DNA from 2 places in the Actinoplanes sp. NPDC021490 genome. Region 2 is predicted to be linked to the other one. Evidence: riboswitches for the same ligand, from Rfam matches in the RefSeq annotation. Region 2 holds a riboswitch; the other holds the start of a gene.
The links. Region 2 has a riboswitch for cyclic di-AMP ahead of ACZ3I4_RS38380 (C40 family peptidase). Riboswitches for the same ligand answer to the same signal wherever they lie in the genome.
Positions count from the first base shown of each region.

Region 1 (7,179 bases), on a different contig from region 2:
GGCCGAGGCGGCGGATCACGGCGCCGATCTTCTCGTGCTGAACGTGTGGGAGCACACACTGCTGCCACCGGTGGGTGGGCCCAGTGTTTCCGACCACGCGGTGGCCGAGCCGAGCCAGGTCACCACCGAGGAGCTGCTCCAGGTGATCAAAGAAGAGCTGGGGGAGGATCCGCCGGTTCCCGTGCAGGCCCAGGTCCGGCAGGGGCGCCCGGCCAAGGTGCTGATCGAAGAGTCGGCCGGCAAGGACCTGCTTGTCGTGGGCAAGCGCGGCCACGGCGGTTTCGCCGGGCTGGTGCTCGGCTCGGTCAGCCAGCACGTCGCCGCGTACGCGCAATGCCCGGTGACGGTGGTGCGTTAGCGCGGGTCGCGGACGGCTCCGAGGAAGAGGATCGTGCCGGTCTGCCGGTCCGAGATGGTGAACTGGAACGGCCGGTCGGCACGGAACACGGACGGGTTCACGGTGGCCGAGGTCGTCATGACCCCGCCCGTGACGGCGGCGGCCTCGGTGCCCTTCTCGTCCACCTTCACGTACGTCTTGTGGTAGACCTTCTCGAGCCATCGGCCGTCGGGTGACATCGGACGGAAGTTCGCCCGGCCCGGGTCGAAAGCCGTGACCATGCCCAGTTTCCGCAGCGGCCCGTTCAGGTCGCCCTCCCAGCGCAGCTCGAAGCGGGGCAGGGCGACGTCTTCGAACTTGCGGGACACGAGACCGGTGCTCAGGGCCTGCCACTGGGCGGCGCCGGCCGTCGTGCCGTCCTCGGACAGGATGATTTCCATGCCGTAGCGCCCCTTTTCGCCGTACGGGAGACGCAGCATGCGGAAGCCGTCGCGCTCGGCGTAGAGCAGCGAACGGCCGGTGAGATGCATCATCGGCACGGTGACCGGGCCGCCCGGCGTCGTGAACCTCTCGCCGCGCGCGGTCTCGAACTCGTTCTGCCATTTTCCGAGGAAATACACCGCATTGAGCAGGACGAGCACCGCCTGCGCACTGGGCAGTCCGAGCTCGCGGGCGATGCCCTTGATGCGGCCGCCGGTGTTCTCGTCGACCCAGTCGTCGATCTTGCGGGCCGCCTCGGGCGAACCCAGGTCGACATCCTCCACCGTGCCGCCGAAACTGCGCCGTACGAACTCGAGATAGTCGTCCTCGAGGGTGCCGTTGTTGTAGAGCGCGTCGGACACCGACAGCGTCACCTCGTCGGTGTCGGCCAGCTCCCGCAGCAGCGCCCCGACCCGTTCGTCCTGACCCTCGCGCAGGCCCAGCACCCGGGCCATCTCGGCCGCCGTGCCGCCCTCGGCGCCGGCCGAGACCATGGCCAGCAGCACGGCCACCGACAGCGGCGAGGTGATCGTGTTCCGGTCCGCCCGGTCGACCTCGCGGAACAGGTCGAAGCCGAACCGGCCGACCGCCCGCGCCACCGGGCCCGCGTCGGCCGCGGCCAGCTCGACCTGAATGCGAGCGGCATCACCCGGTGGCTTGCCGCCACCGCACGCGGCGGTCACCAACACGCCGCAGACCAGGACAAACGTTGTCAGGAGACGGATCACACAACTGAGACTGGGAATCGGTCCGGCGGGTTCCCGGCCGATGAGAACAAGCTCACGATTGAGCCTTCAAGTTTGGCCGTACGGGTCCCGGCGTGGTTACCGTCGGCCGGTCCGCAATCGCGGCACCCCGGGCGGAACGCCGAATCCTGCCGCCGCCCGCGAGGAAACGAACCCAGGCATGGAGCGGGGGACCCACTAGTTCCTCGGCGCGCCGCTGCATTGAGACGCCGGCGCGCCTCGGGGTGAAGCCGCGTCTCGCGGCCGGGCAGCCCAGCCCGAACCCGACAGCTCACCTCGCAGGCGTGGAGGTAGTTCTGTCATGGCACAGCTCGGAAAGAAGACCCGTGTCGCGTTCGGCCTGACGGTCGCCGGTGTCGCCGGAGCGTTCGGCCTGCTCGGCCCCGCGTCGCCGGCCCAGGCGTCGAGCGTCAACTGGGACGCCGTCGCCAAGTGCGAGTCCGGCGGCAACTGGAGCATCAACACCGGCAACGGCTACTACGGTGGCCTGCAGTTCAGCCGCAGCACCTGGAAGGCGTACGGGGGCACGAAGTATGCCTCGACCGCGAACAAGGCCACCAAGGCCGAGCAGATCAAGGTCGCGGAGAAGGTGCTGAAGGGTCAGGGCATCGGGGCCTGGCCGACCTGCGGCAAGAAGGCGGGAGTGAAGAAGGCCACTCCGGTCGCCGCGAAGAAGCCCGCCAAGTCCACCGGCAAGTACTACGTCGTGCGGTCCGGCGACACGCTGGCCTCCATCGCGGCCAAGAAGCACGTCAAGGGTGGCTGGAAGGCCCTCTACCAGCTCAACAAGTCGACGCTGGACAGCCCCAGCCGGATCTTCCCCGGTCAGCGGCTCGCCCTCTGATCGGCCGTGTGCCCGGCCCGGTCGCGGGCCGGGCACACGTTATCTTTCCCGGGCCGATCGGCTGTACATCGACAGAATTAAATGGAAACTTAAACTTTACAAGCGGTTCTTCCCCGCTGGAGCCCACGAACTGTGAGGATCTCTCACATAGACATACGTGGATGTCTATGCTCGTGGGGAGGAACAAACGTGAGATTTGCTGTCGCGCTGGCCGGCGCCATCGCCCTGGCCAGTGGGGGCCTGGTGGTCACCGCCACTACCGCGTCCGCCGCGCCGGTCACCCCCGGCTCGTCGTTGCTCGACCAGGCCGGACCGTCGATCAAGAAGTCGGACAAGGACCGCTACGCGGTCTACAGCACCAGGAACGGGATCACCCGCTACACCCGCACGTACGACGGGCTCCGCGTCTACGGCGGCGACCTGGTCATCCGTACGAAGGCCGGGAAGTTCGCCGGAGCCTCGGCCGGCCTGACCCGGCCGCTCAGCCTGAGCACCAAGCCGTCGGTCACCGCCGACCGGGCCGCCGCCGCGGCGAAGGCCGAGTTCGAGGGCACGATCACCGGGACCGCCAAGCCGGAGCTGTTCGTCGACGCGAGCAGCGGCCTCGGCAAGCTGTCCTGGGAAACGGTGATCACCGGCTGGCAGCCCGACGGTCAGACGCCGTCGCGCTTCCACGTCATCTCGGACGCGCTGACCGGCCGGGTCGCCGGCTCGTACGACGAGATCGAGAACGTCGCGGGCACCGGCAACAGCATCTACTCCGGTCCGGTGGCGCTCGAGTCGACCGCGGCGGGGGAGTCGTTCAACCTGATCGATCCCGTACGCGGGGGCGGTCTGACCTGCGACATGGGCAACCGCACGTCGGGCGCCTGTGCCACGTTCACCGACGCCGACAACACCTGGGGCACGGGCGCGCCCGCCGACCGGCAGTCGGCCGCCGTGGACGCCCACTTCGGCGCGGCCGTCACATTCGACTACTTCAAGGACGTGCACGGCCGCAACGGCATCTTCGGCGACGGTCGCGGTGTCCCCTCGCGTGTGCACTACGGCAGCGCGTACGTGAACGCCTTCTGGGACGGCGCCCAGATGACCTACGGCGACGGCACGGGCAACGCCAAGCCGCTGGTCGCGCTGGACGTGGCCGGGCACGAGATGTCGCACGGCGTCACCGAGAACGTCGTGCCGGGCGGGCTGACCTACTCGGGTGAGTCCGGTGGCCTGAACGAGTCGACGAGCGACATCTTCGGCAGCATGGTCGAGTTCCACGCGGGCAGCACCGAGGACGCCGGCGACTACGACATCGGCGAGAAGATCGACATCAACGGCAACGGGTCGCCGCTGCGCTACATGTACAACCCGACCCTCGACGGGCGCTCGCACGGCTGCTGGTCGACCTCCACCCGCAGCGTCGACGTGCACTACTCCTCCGGCGTCGCCAACCACTTCTTCTTCAACCTGGCCGAGGGTTCGGGCGCGACCGCGTACGGGACCTCGCCGGTCTGTGGCAGCGCCGAGTCGGTCACCGGTATCGGCCGGGAGAAGGCCGCGAAGATCTGGTTCCGGGCCCTCGACGCGTACTTCGTCTCGAACACCGGCTACGTCAACACGTCGACGCCGGCCAACACCGCACGGGCCTACTCGCTCGCGGCGGCCACCGACCTGTACGGCGCCTGCAGCACCGAGTACAAGGCCGTGCAGACCGCGTGGACCTCGGTCAACGTGGCCGGCAACGACGAGGTGTGCTCGGACGGCAACGACTTCTCGTTCGCCCTGTCCGCCGCGAGCGCGTCGGTCGGTCCCGGCGAGTCCAAGACCATCACGGCGACCACCGTGCTGGTCAACGGCGAGGCCGAGCCGATCACCTTCACCGCCGGCACGGCCCCGGCCGGTGTGACCGTCTCGTTCGAGCCGGCCACCGTCACCGCCGGTGAGTCCACCACGATCACGGTCAGCGCCGCCCCCGACGCCGGCCGGGCCAGCGCGCCGGTCACCGTCACCGCGGCGGCGCCGTCGATCACCCGCTCCAAGCCGCTGACCGTCACCGTCGGCAGCGTCGCCGCCTGCACGGCCACCAACGCCACCGCGCTGCCGATCCCGGACCTGAGCACGGTGAGCAACGAGGTCGAGCTGACCGGCTGCGCGGCCACCCCCTCGACGGCTAGTTCGGTCGAGGTGCACCTGCAGCACACCTACATCGGCGACCTGATCGTCAGCCTGATCGCGCCCGACGGCACGGCCTACGTGCTGCACAACCGGGCCGGTGGTGGCACCGACAACATCGACCAGAGCTTCCCGGTCAACCTCTCCTCGGAAACCGCGAACGGCAAGTGGACCCTGCGAGTGCAGGACGCCGCCCGCGCCGACACCGGCACCCTGACCAGCTGGACCCTCTCCGTCTGACCACGTCCGCCTCCCGGGAGACCGGGAGGCGGGCCTTTTATTGACACCCTTCTATGTCATGTTAACGTAAACATATGGTCACGCGCAGAACAGTTCTCGGTGCGGTAGGTGCGGGCGTAGCCGGCGGCGCGCTCCTGGGTGGGCCGGCGCGAGCCGATGCCACGATCACCGTCGATCCCGCGGCCGACTACGGAACCTGGCAGGGCTGGGGCACCTCGCTCGCCTGGTGGGCCAACGTTTTCGGCGACCGCGACGACCTCGCCGACCTCTTCTTCACCACCCGCACGGTCAGCTACAACGGCGTCGCGCTGCCCGGCCTCGGTCTCAGCATCGCCCGCTACAACCTGGGCGCCAGCAGCTTCAACGACGTCGCCGGGGAACGCATGGCCGCCTCGCCCAACATCCCGCGGTTCAAGCAGATCGAGGGATTCTGGCAGGACTGGCGCAACCCCGACCCGGCCTCGTCCGCCTGGAACTGGAACGCCGACGCCAAGCAGCGGGCCGCGCTGGTCAAGGCCACCCAGCGCGGCGCCGTCAGCGAGTTGTTCGCCAACTCCCCGATGTGGTGGATGTGCCTCAACCACAACCCGTCCGGGGCGGCCGACGGCGGCCTGAACTTGCAGTCGTGGAACCACACCCAGCACGCCGCCCACCTGGCCGCCACCGCCCGGCGGGCGCGCGACAACTGGGGTGTGACCTTCCGCAGCGTGGACCCGTTCAACGAGCCCTCCTCGAACTGGTGGCGCGCCGACGGCACCCAGGAGGGCTGCTACATCGGCGCCACCACCCAGCGCAGCGTGCTGGCCCAGCTCCGCTCGGAACTCAACCGTCAGGGCCTCAACGGCGTGACGATCTCCGCATCGGACGAGACCAACTACGACGTCGCCCGCGCCACCCTGGCCAGCTTCGATTCCGGCACCCGAGCCCTGATCGGCCAGGTCAACGTCCACGGCTACCAGGGCTCGGGCGGGCGGCGCGACCTGCTGTTCAACGACGTGCGGGCGGCCGGCAAGGTGCTCTGGAACTCCGAGACCGGCGACGGGGACGGCACCGGCCTCACGATGGCCGCCAACCTGTGCCTGGACTGGCGCTGGCTGCACCCGACCGCCTGGGTCTACTGGCAGGTGATGGACCCCAGCGCCGGTTGGGGCGTCATCCGCTACGACGCGGGCAGCCTGACCGCCGGGCCGATCGAGACCAAGTTCTACGTGCTGGCCCAGTTCACCCGGCACATCCGCCCCGGCATGCGGATCCTCGACACCGGCGCGGGCAACGCGGCCGCCGCCTACGACCCGGCGGCGCGCCGCCTCGTCGTCGTCGCGGTCAACACCGGCGCCGCCCAGACCCTCACCTTCGACCTGTCCCGCTTCACCCAGGCCACCGGCGGCGCCAACGGCCAGGTCCCCCGCTGGACCACCGTCCCGTCCGCCGCCGACCGCTACACCCCGCGCACCGACATGCAGGCCGCCGGCAAACTCCTCCGCGTGCCTTTCCCGGCCGCCTCCGTGCAAACCCTCCAGATCGACAACGTCGTCATCTGACCCCGGCCGCCCGGCGTGACTCCGGCCGCCCGGCCTGACCGCAGCCGCCGCGCCTCACCCCAGCCCGCTGAAACTCGGCCCGAAACCGCCCAGCTACCCCCGCTCGGCCCGAGCCACCCCGCCCGGCCCGAGCCACCCCACCCGGCCCGAGCCACCCCACCCGGCCCGAGCCACCCCGCCGGCATCCGACACCGCGTAGGGCACGGCTTCGGCAACCTCGCCCCGCCGTGCCTCGCGACTGCGTGCCTGTTGGCCTCCTCGTGAGAGGATCTGAGGCGTGACCTTCAGAAGGGGCCGTGCCTCGTAGGCAACCGCAAGCACTTCGTCGCCGCGCGCCGATCACGCGAAGCCCGTGGATCCGTTACCGCGATGTTCCTGGACTCTCGGGTTCCGCGAACGCTGCCGTCCGCCTGCTGGAGGGACAACGGTGGCTGCCGGGCGTGGTGGCCGCCGCGGTCAGCGTATGGGGCGCGCATGCCCACGGCACCCGGCGTCGGTGGAGGCCGTGGGAAGCGGAGTTCACCTGCTCCTGCTGTGGCGAGGGCTGGGCCCGGCAGCGCTTGGAAGAGGCGATCACCATGCTGCCCGGACACGCCGCGCGAGAGCTCCGAGTTGTTGTCGAGCGGCTGGACGACGCCCTGGTGAGGCGTGCTCCTCACGACCCCCGAACGCCCGAGGCTCAGCACGGCCTATAGCAAACGGCGGATTTCGCCGTATGTGCGGTAGAAGCCGCCGCGGCTCGCCTCGCGCACCCCGGTTACGACGTAACGGCTGCCGCGCTCGCGGATGCCCTTGGGGAACTGGACCTGCCAGTCGCGGTGGTAGCCGTCG
Region 1 covers NZ_JBVHFW010000008.1:61,185-68,363, forward strand. Annotated here, with positions in the region: gene ACZ3I4_RS22030 (universal stress protein) at 1-358, shown strand, start outside; gene ACZ3I4_RS22035 (serpin family protein) at 355-1,545, opposite strand; cyclic di-AMP (ydaO/yuaA leader) riboswitch at 1,703-1,862, shown strand; gene ACZ3I4_RS22040 (transglycosylase family protein) at 1,865-2,407, shown strand; gene ACZ3I4_RS22045 (M4 family metallopeptidase) at 2,597-4,807, shown strand; gene ACZ3I4_RS22050 (glycoside hydrolase) at 4,882-6,348, shown strand; gene ACZ3I4_RS22055 (WGR domain-containing protein) at 7,038-7,179, opposite strand, start outside.
Region 1: it holds a riboswitch for cyclic di-AMP, as region 2 does, so the genes downstream of both, ACZ3I4_RS22040 (transglycosylase family protein) here and ACZ3I4_RS38380 (C40 family peptidase) in region 2, are expected to answer to the same signal.

Region 2 (7,179 bases):
AGCGCGCCACAGGCCAGCGTGATCGCCGTGCGCGGCACGAGCACCGAGAGCAGCAGACCGCCGATCACCGCGATCGCGACCGCGGCGGCGGGCCCGAGGCTCGCGACCTGGCCGGCGATCTGCGAGAGCGGGAGCGTGGCGGCCGCGACGGCCACGCCGCCGACGACCCCGCCGAGGACGCCGAACCGGACGAGGCGGCGCTTCCACCCCATCGACGCCTGGACCGGAGCTTCCGACTGCGAGGGCTGAGAAACCTGAGAGTCCGCGAGGTTCACGCCCCGCGGGGCGATCAGGATGTCAGTCATGCAGGCGTACCGTCCCTTGTTCGTCGGGTCAGTTGCTGGTCGTGTGCCGGAGCGTCGTGTGCCGGAGCGTCGTGTGCTGGAGCTAAGCGCCGGCGGCCGCGAGTCGTTCGCCCCGCAGTTTGTCGGGCCAGGTGTCGTCGACCGGGGCAAGACTATCCGCGCCGATGGACCAACGCAGTAGCAGATCGGCTATAGCTGGGTTGCGAGCGAGCGCGGGCCCGTGGGAATACGTCCCCAGGATCTTTCCGTGCCACGCTCCCTCGGTCTGGCCGTCGTTGCCCACTCCGGCGGTCACCCGGGCCAGCGGCGCCACCCCGGGGCCGAGGTGCGTACGCCCGCCGTGGTTCTCGAAACCGGACAGCGGGGGCAGGCCCAGCCGCGGGTCGATGTCGCCCCGGATCTCACCGACCGCGCGGGTCTCGCCGCGGTCGGAGTGCAGGTCGAGCAGGCCCAGGCCGGGGCACTTGGCCCCCTTGGCGAAGAACGAGTGACCGAACAACTGGTAACCGGCGCAGATTGCCAGGACGGCCGCGCCCTGGTTGACCGCCCGGTGCAGGCCGCCGTCGTTGATCAGGCGCTGGGCCGCCAGGGCCTGCGGGCCGTCCTCGCCGCCGCCGATCAGATAGATGTCGGCGGTCGAGGGCATCGGCTGGTCGGACCGCACCGAATACGTCTCCACCGGGATGCCCCGCATGGCGGCGCGGCGGGCCAGGATCAGCAGGTTGCCGCGGTCCCCGTACGTCGAGAGCAGGTCCGGATAGATCCAGACGATGCGAAGCACGCTCTCACTCATGGTCTTCCTTCTGTTCTGCGCGGCGGGCCGGCTCAGTTGACACGGTCGAGCACCGCCCGGATGTCCTGGAACGCCGTGTAGTTGGCGATCACCTCGAGGCGGCCCGGCGGCACCGACTGGATCGCCTCCTCGAAAGTCAACACGTGCCGGAACCGGATTCCGTTCACCTCGAGGCGTACGGCGAGGTCGAAGGCGCGGTCCCCGGTGATCAGCACGGGCCGGTCGTGCAGGGGCGAGAAGTCGACGTCGTAGAGCCACGAGGTGTCGAAGCCGTCGGGGTCGCGGGCGTTGATGGAGAGCAGGGTCGGCGCCTGCTCGGCCATGTCGAACGCCTCCAGCCAGCTGGCCGGGTTCTTGGCCAGCAGCAGGCGGATGTTGCGGCCGTCCCGGTCGACCTGCGCGTAACGGCCGGCGATCGAGGCCACGGTGGCCAGCCGGGGGAGCGCCTCGATGGGGCGGACGCCGAACTCGGCCGCGACGGCCAGCGCGGTGGCCGCGTTGCCCAGGTTGACCGTGCCCGGCAGCTGCAGCTTGACCAGGTGCCAGTCGCCGCGCGGGTCGATGACGCCCTCGTCCTCGACGCGCCACTGGGCCTGCGGGCGGCGCAGCGGGCAGCCGGTGCACCACCAGTCGCCGTTGGCCCGCTCGATCGGGTCGCCGCTCTCGGGGCAGACCCACGAGTCGTCCATCCACCGCTGGCCGGCGCTGAACCAGGTGATGTGCGACGAGCCGCGGGCCGCCCACACCACCATCGGGTCGTCGGCGTTGGCGACCACGGCGACATCGGGATGTCCGGCGAGCGCGGTGCGCCACATCTGGGCCATCATCGCGACCTCTTTGGCCCGGTCGAGCTGGTCGCGCGAGAGGTTGAGCAGCGCCACCACGCGCGGGTTGGTCTCGTCGATCACCCGGGCCAGGTAGTGCTCGTCGACCTCGAGCACGGCGAACGGGGTCGCTCCGGCCTTGGCCAGCGCCGACGTGTGCCCGGTGGGCATGTTGGCGCCGAACGAGTTGGTGGCGACCGGGCCAAGCACCCCCAGCGCGGCCGCGGCCAGGCGGGTCGTCGTCGTCTTGCCGTTGGTGCCGGACACCAGCGCGATCGCGCGCCCGGACGCGAGGTGACCCAGCAGATCTGGGTCGATCTTGAGGCCGATCCAGCCGCCGATCACCGAGCCGTCGCCGCGTCCCGCGGCCCTGGAGAGTGCGGCCGCGGTTTTCGACACGGAGGTCGCGACCTTGGCCCGCAGGGGCATTTTCCCGTCCGTCACGGGAGACGAGGTTACCGGACCCGGCTGTTACGTCGAGTTGCCGAGCATCCGGTGGCCGGCGAGCGGCCGGAACACGGCCGGCGAGCATCGAGATCAACCATTCGAAGGAAACCATTTTGGCCGGTGAGAAAGGTTTGAACGGCGGAAGAGTGAAATTGCGGTCTCCGTCACCCGATTGGTGCCGGCCAAATATGTGTTCTGATTCACCCGTAACCTTCAACCCTCGGTAATTCACCAATCACGAGTGGTGATGGCAATTCTTGTCGCCTAGTAACAAATCGGACAGTGGTCAATGTGCCAAATACTCTCTGTTACTGAACCGCTTCCCCCGGGCCGCCGGAAATCGGTGTAGCAAGGTCTGGCCGGCAGCACCCGCTGCCTGACTCGCAACGACCTGGTTCACGCCGAGCCCTGCCCCGGGCCGGTCGACGCGACCACCCGCACCAGAACACCAAGAAGGCATACGGGGGCAGGGACGGGGGAACCATTTCCGGTCCACTCCGCACCACCCGCTCCGGTGGTGACCACGGAGAACCTTGGGGTGAAGTCGCTTTGGCGACCGGGCAAACCTTCCCGCCCGAACCCGACAGCTAACCTCGCAGGCGTGCCGGAGGGATATCTCTACCGTGCACGAAAACAGTTCGAGCCGTGGCCGCCGCAAGGCCGGCGCCGGTGCCGTCGCACTGTCTCTTGGCCTCGGTCTCTGCCTCTGCGCGGGCCAGTTGGTCGCCCCTTCGGCGGCCAGCGCCGCGCCGATCATCACGGCGGCGTCCGCCTCCGCGAAGGTCAAGCCGTCGGTCCGCAGCTCCATCTCCACCCGGAGCGTGACCTTCGGCGGCAAGATCAAGGTCACCGCGAAGTACATCAACCCGGCCAACGGCAAGGTGATCACTTCGGGCACCGTCCGCCTGCAGGCGCTCCGCAAGAGCAAGTGGGTCAACCTGTCGGCCAAGACGCTGGGCAAGACCGGCACCGTCACGCTGACCGGCGAGCCGCACGTCAGCGGGTCCGTCCGGGCCTACTACGTGGGCACCCCGACCTACAAGGCGGTGGCCGGCGGCAAGTTCTCGGTGACCGTCAAGCCGAAGTCGGCGCCTGTACGGACCAGGATCATCAACGAAGCCAAGAAGCACGTCGGATCGCTGTACAAGTACGGCGCGTCCGGCCCGTCCCGCTTCGACTGCTCGGGCTACACGATGTGGGTCTACAAGAAGGCTGCCGGTAAGAAGCTTCCCCACAAGGCCAACTCGCAGCAGAAGTACGGCAAGTCGGTCGCCAAGGGCAGCAAGCAGATCGGCGACCTGATCATCTTCCGCAACGGCTCGTACGGTTACCACGCCGGCATCTACGCCGGCAGCGGTTACATGTACGACTCCCCGCACACCGGCGCGCGGGTGTCGAAGCGCAAGATGATCGGCTCCAACTACGTGGTTCGCCGTCTGGTCTGACGAGCCTGACTCGGCGGGACGTGCCCGGTTCGGGTGCGTCCCGCTGTCACGCTCTCGTCTTTCCCGTACGCGGCAAGCCCGCCCTGATCCCCGTTGCCCGCCCCTGCGGCGAGGCTTGCCCCTTCGCTCGTCCCCGGACGCCGGGCCGCCCCACGCGGCCCGGCGTTCCTGCATGTCCGGCCCTATATAGAAGGCCCCGCTCCACCGCGACCCCCCTGCGTCCTCCACTTTCCTCCCCGGAGGGGGTTGACATCGTGGTCGTCTGGGCGGTTCGGGCGTGTTTGAGGGGGTTCTTGACAGGGTGGCCGGGAGGATGTCGGAAACCGGACGTGGTTGATCATGCTCGGGCCCTCCACTTCCGCCCCACCTCGTTGAGCTGGGGTTTCGTCTGCGAATCGGCTTCGCGACCCCGCTCATTCGGCTTGCGGGTGGAGGGAAGTGGAGTAGAGTGGAGCGCAGTGGCAGGGCCGAAGTCGAACAGACCTGAGGGGCCTGCCGGCCCGAGTTGACAGGCGGACCGCGAACCGCCCGGGGCAGGGGGTAGGGGCCGATGTTTCTCGGCACGCATACCCCACGCCTCGACGACAAGGGGCGGCTGATCCTTCCGGCGAAGTTCCGTGATGAGCTGGCGGGAGGTGTCGTGATCACCAAGGGGCAAGAACGCTGCCTGTACGTGTTCCCGATGCCGGAGTTCCAGCGCATCGCCGGTCAGCTGCGGGAAGCACCGGTGACCAACAAGGCCGCACGGGCCTACAGCCGGGTCTTCTTCGCCAGCGCGCATGACGAGGTCCCCGACAAGCAGGGGCGGGTCACCATTCCCGGCCACTTGCGGGAATACGCGGCGCTGGACCGTGAGCTCGTCGTCATCGGCGCGAGCACCCGGGTGGAGATCTGGGACAAGCAGGCCTGGGAGGACTACCTCGCGGCGAGCGAAGACGAGTTCGCCGACATCGAGGAGGGGGTGCTGCCCGGCGGACTGTAGGCACGGCACTCGACTGGGCCCGCGAAGGCCCGGACGCTGCTGCTTCCGTACTGCGAGATCTCCAGCCGCTCCCGCTCCTGGCGCCTCTTCCCCGGCGCCAGGCGCGTGTCCGGCCAAGGGCGAGCCCGAATGGCAACGGGCACGAGCGGATGGGGATCTGGCGGTACGGGCGGGCGTCCGGGAAACGCCGCGGAACGGGTGACGTACGCGGGCGTCGGCACGAACAACCGGCAGGTCGGTGCCGGGCAGGGCGCGCGTGACAGTCGGGGTGGGGCGATGGGGGTCGACATGGGGGAGCTGCGCGGCACGCATGTGCCGGTGCTGCTCGAGCGCTGCCTCGAGCTGCTCGACCCCGCGCTGCGGCTGCCGGGCGCCGTGCACGTCGACTTCACGCTGGGTCTGGGCGGTCACGCCGAGGCGGTCCTCGAGCGTTATCCGGACGTGGTCCTGATCGGACTCGACCGCGACACCGAGGCCCTGGCGCACTCGCGGCGCCGTCTCGAGCGGTTCGGCGAGCGGGCCCGGCTGGTGCACGCGGTCTACGACGAGCTGCCCCGGGTTCTCCACGAGCTCGGCCTGGCCGCGTTCCACAGTGGGCTGTTCGATCTGGGTGTCTCGTCGCTGCAGCTCGACGAGGCCGATCGCGGTTTCGCGTACGCCCAGGACGCCCCGCTCGACATGCGGATGGACCAGACCTCGGGCATCACCGCCGAGCAGGTGGTGAACGACTACGAGCCGGGCGACCTGGTCCGGATCCTGCGGGCGTACGGCGAGGAGAAGTTCGCGCCGCGGATCGTCTCGTCGATCGTGCGCGAGCGGCAGAAGGGCCGGCTCACCTCGACGGCGCGGCTGGCCGACCTGGTCAAGGCCGCGATTCCGGCCGCCGCGCGGCGAACGGGTGGAAATCCCGCCAAAAGAACGTTTCAGGCGTTACGTATTGAGGTAAATGGCGAACTCGCCACGCTCGAGGCCGCCGTTCCGGCGGCCTTGGATGCCTTGGCCCCGAAAGGGCGCCTTGTGGTGATGAGCTACCAATCTTTGGAGGACCGCATCGTCAAACGCGCCCTCACGGCGAGGACGCGGAGCACCGGGCCGATCGATCTGCCGGTCGAGCTGCCCGGGACGGGTCCGACACTGCGGCTGCTGACAAGGGGGTCGGAGCCGCCCAGCGAGCAAGAGGTCATGGCCAACCCGCGAGCGGCTTCGGTCAAGCTGCGCGCGGTCGAGCGCATCGAGCGCGACGGAACAGCAACACCCGGGGCCGCCCGCGAACGGCCCCGAATGACTACAACGCACGGGGGACAAGGGCGGTTACGCCCGGGGGAACGTGAAGAGGGGGAGGGGAAAGCATGAGCGAGCGCACCCACGCGCCGCGGTCGGGGGGCCGGGCCGCGGAAGAGCGACGTCCGGCCACCGGACGGCGCGAGACCGGGTCGAGCCGCGATGCGGACGCCCCGGGAAGTGCCGGCCGGGGGGCGCGGCACTTCGCCGGAGCCGAGGACGAGCGGGAACGCCCGTCCGACACGCGCCGGTCAGGGACCCGGAGCCGGGACGACGCGCGGCCGGCGGCCGACGCGCGCCGGGAGCGGGACGAGCGACGTTCCGCACGGGACGACCGGCCGGACCGCACCAGCCGCACGAGCCACGAGCGCGGCCCGCGCGACACCGAGGGGGTGCGGGCCGCGCGCACACCGGGCGTCCGCGCGACTCGTGACACCGAGGGCGTGCGGAGCCGCGGCGCCGGTCCGGGCCGCGACCGCAAGCCCGTCGTGCCCGGCCGGGGCGGCCGCAAGGTCGAGGCCCCGGTCGACGGCGCCGCCGCGCTGCAGATCGAGGTGACCGCCGAGCCGCTGCGCACGACGCCGGACAAGCCGGCCGCGCCGCGCCTGCGGGTCGCCCCGCCGCCACCGATCCACGGTGGACCGCGGGCCCCGTTCGTCGCGGGCGTGATCGGTGTGGTGATCGTCGGGGTGCTCGGCATCCTGCTGATCAACACGAAGACCAACGAGAACTCGTTCCGCATCGCCGACCTGCAGAACCAGAACAGCGCGCTGGAGAACCAGCGGCAGGATCTCGACAACCAGCTGGTCGAGGCGTCGAGCATCGGCAACCTGGACGCCGCGGCCCGCCGGCTCGGCCTGGTGCGGGCCGACATTCAGGACGTGGCCCAGCTGCGGCTGCCCGACGGCAAGATCATTCGGGTGCCGAAGCCGGTGCGGGGCACGCCCTCGATCACCCAGCCCGACGTGGTGACCGACAAGGGCGGCGAGAACATCTCGCCCGCCGGCGGCACGGGACGGTAGCCACCCATGCCGCCGCGAGCCGACGACACTCCACCGCGCCGGGGCACTCAGCCCCGGCGCGGTACGTCTCGTGACCTGCC
Region 2 covers NZ_JBVHFW010000019.1:195,869-203,047, forward strand. Annotated here, with positions in the region: gene ACZ3I4_RS38365 (TVP38/TMEM64 family protein) at 1-305, opposite strand, end outside; gene ACZ3I4_RS38370 (type 1 glutamine amidotransferase) at 388-1,098, opposite strand; gene ACZ3I4_RS38375 (MurT ligase domain-containing protein) at 1,131-2,351, opposite strand; cyclic di-AMP (ydaO/yuaA leader) riboswitch at 2,806-2,986, shown strand; gene ACZ3I4_RS38380 (C40 family peptidase) at 2,993-3,814, shown strand; gene mraZ (division/cell wall cluster transcriptional repressor MraZ) at 4,365-4,796, shown strand; gene rsmH (16S rRNA (cytosine(1402)-N(4))-methyltransferase RsmH) at 5,085-6,149, shown strand; gene ftsL (cell division protein FtsL) at 6,146-7,099, shown strand; gene ACZ3I4_RS38400 (peptidoglycan D,D-transpeptidase FtsI family protein) at 7,106-7,179, shown strand, end outside.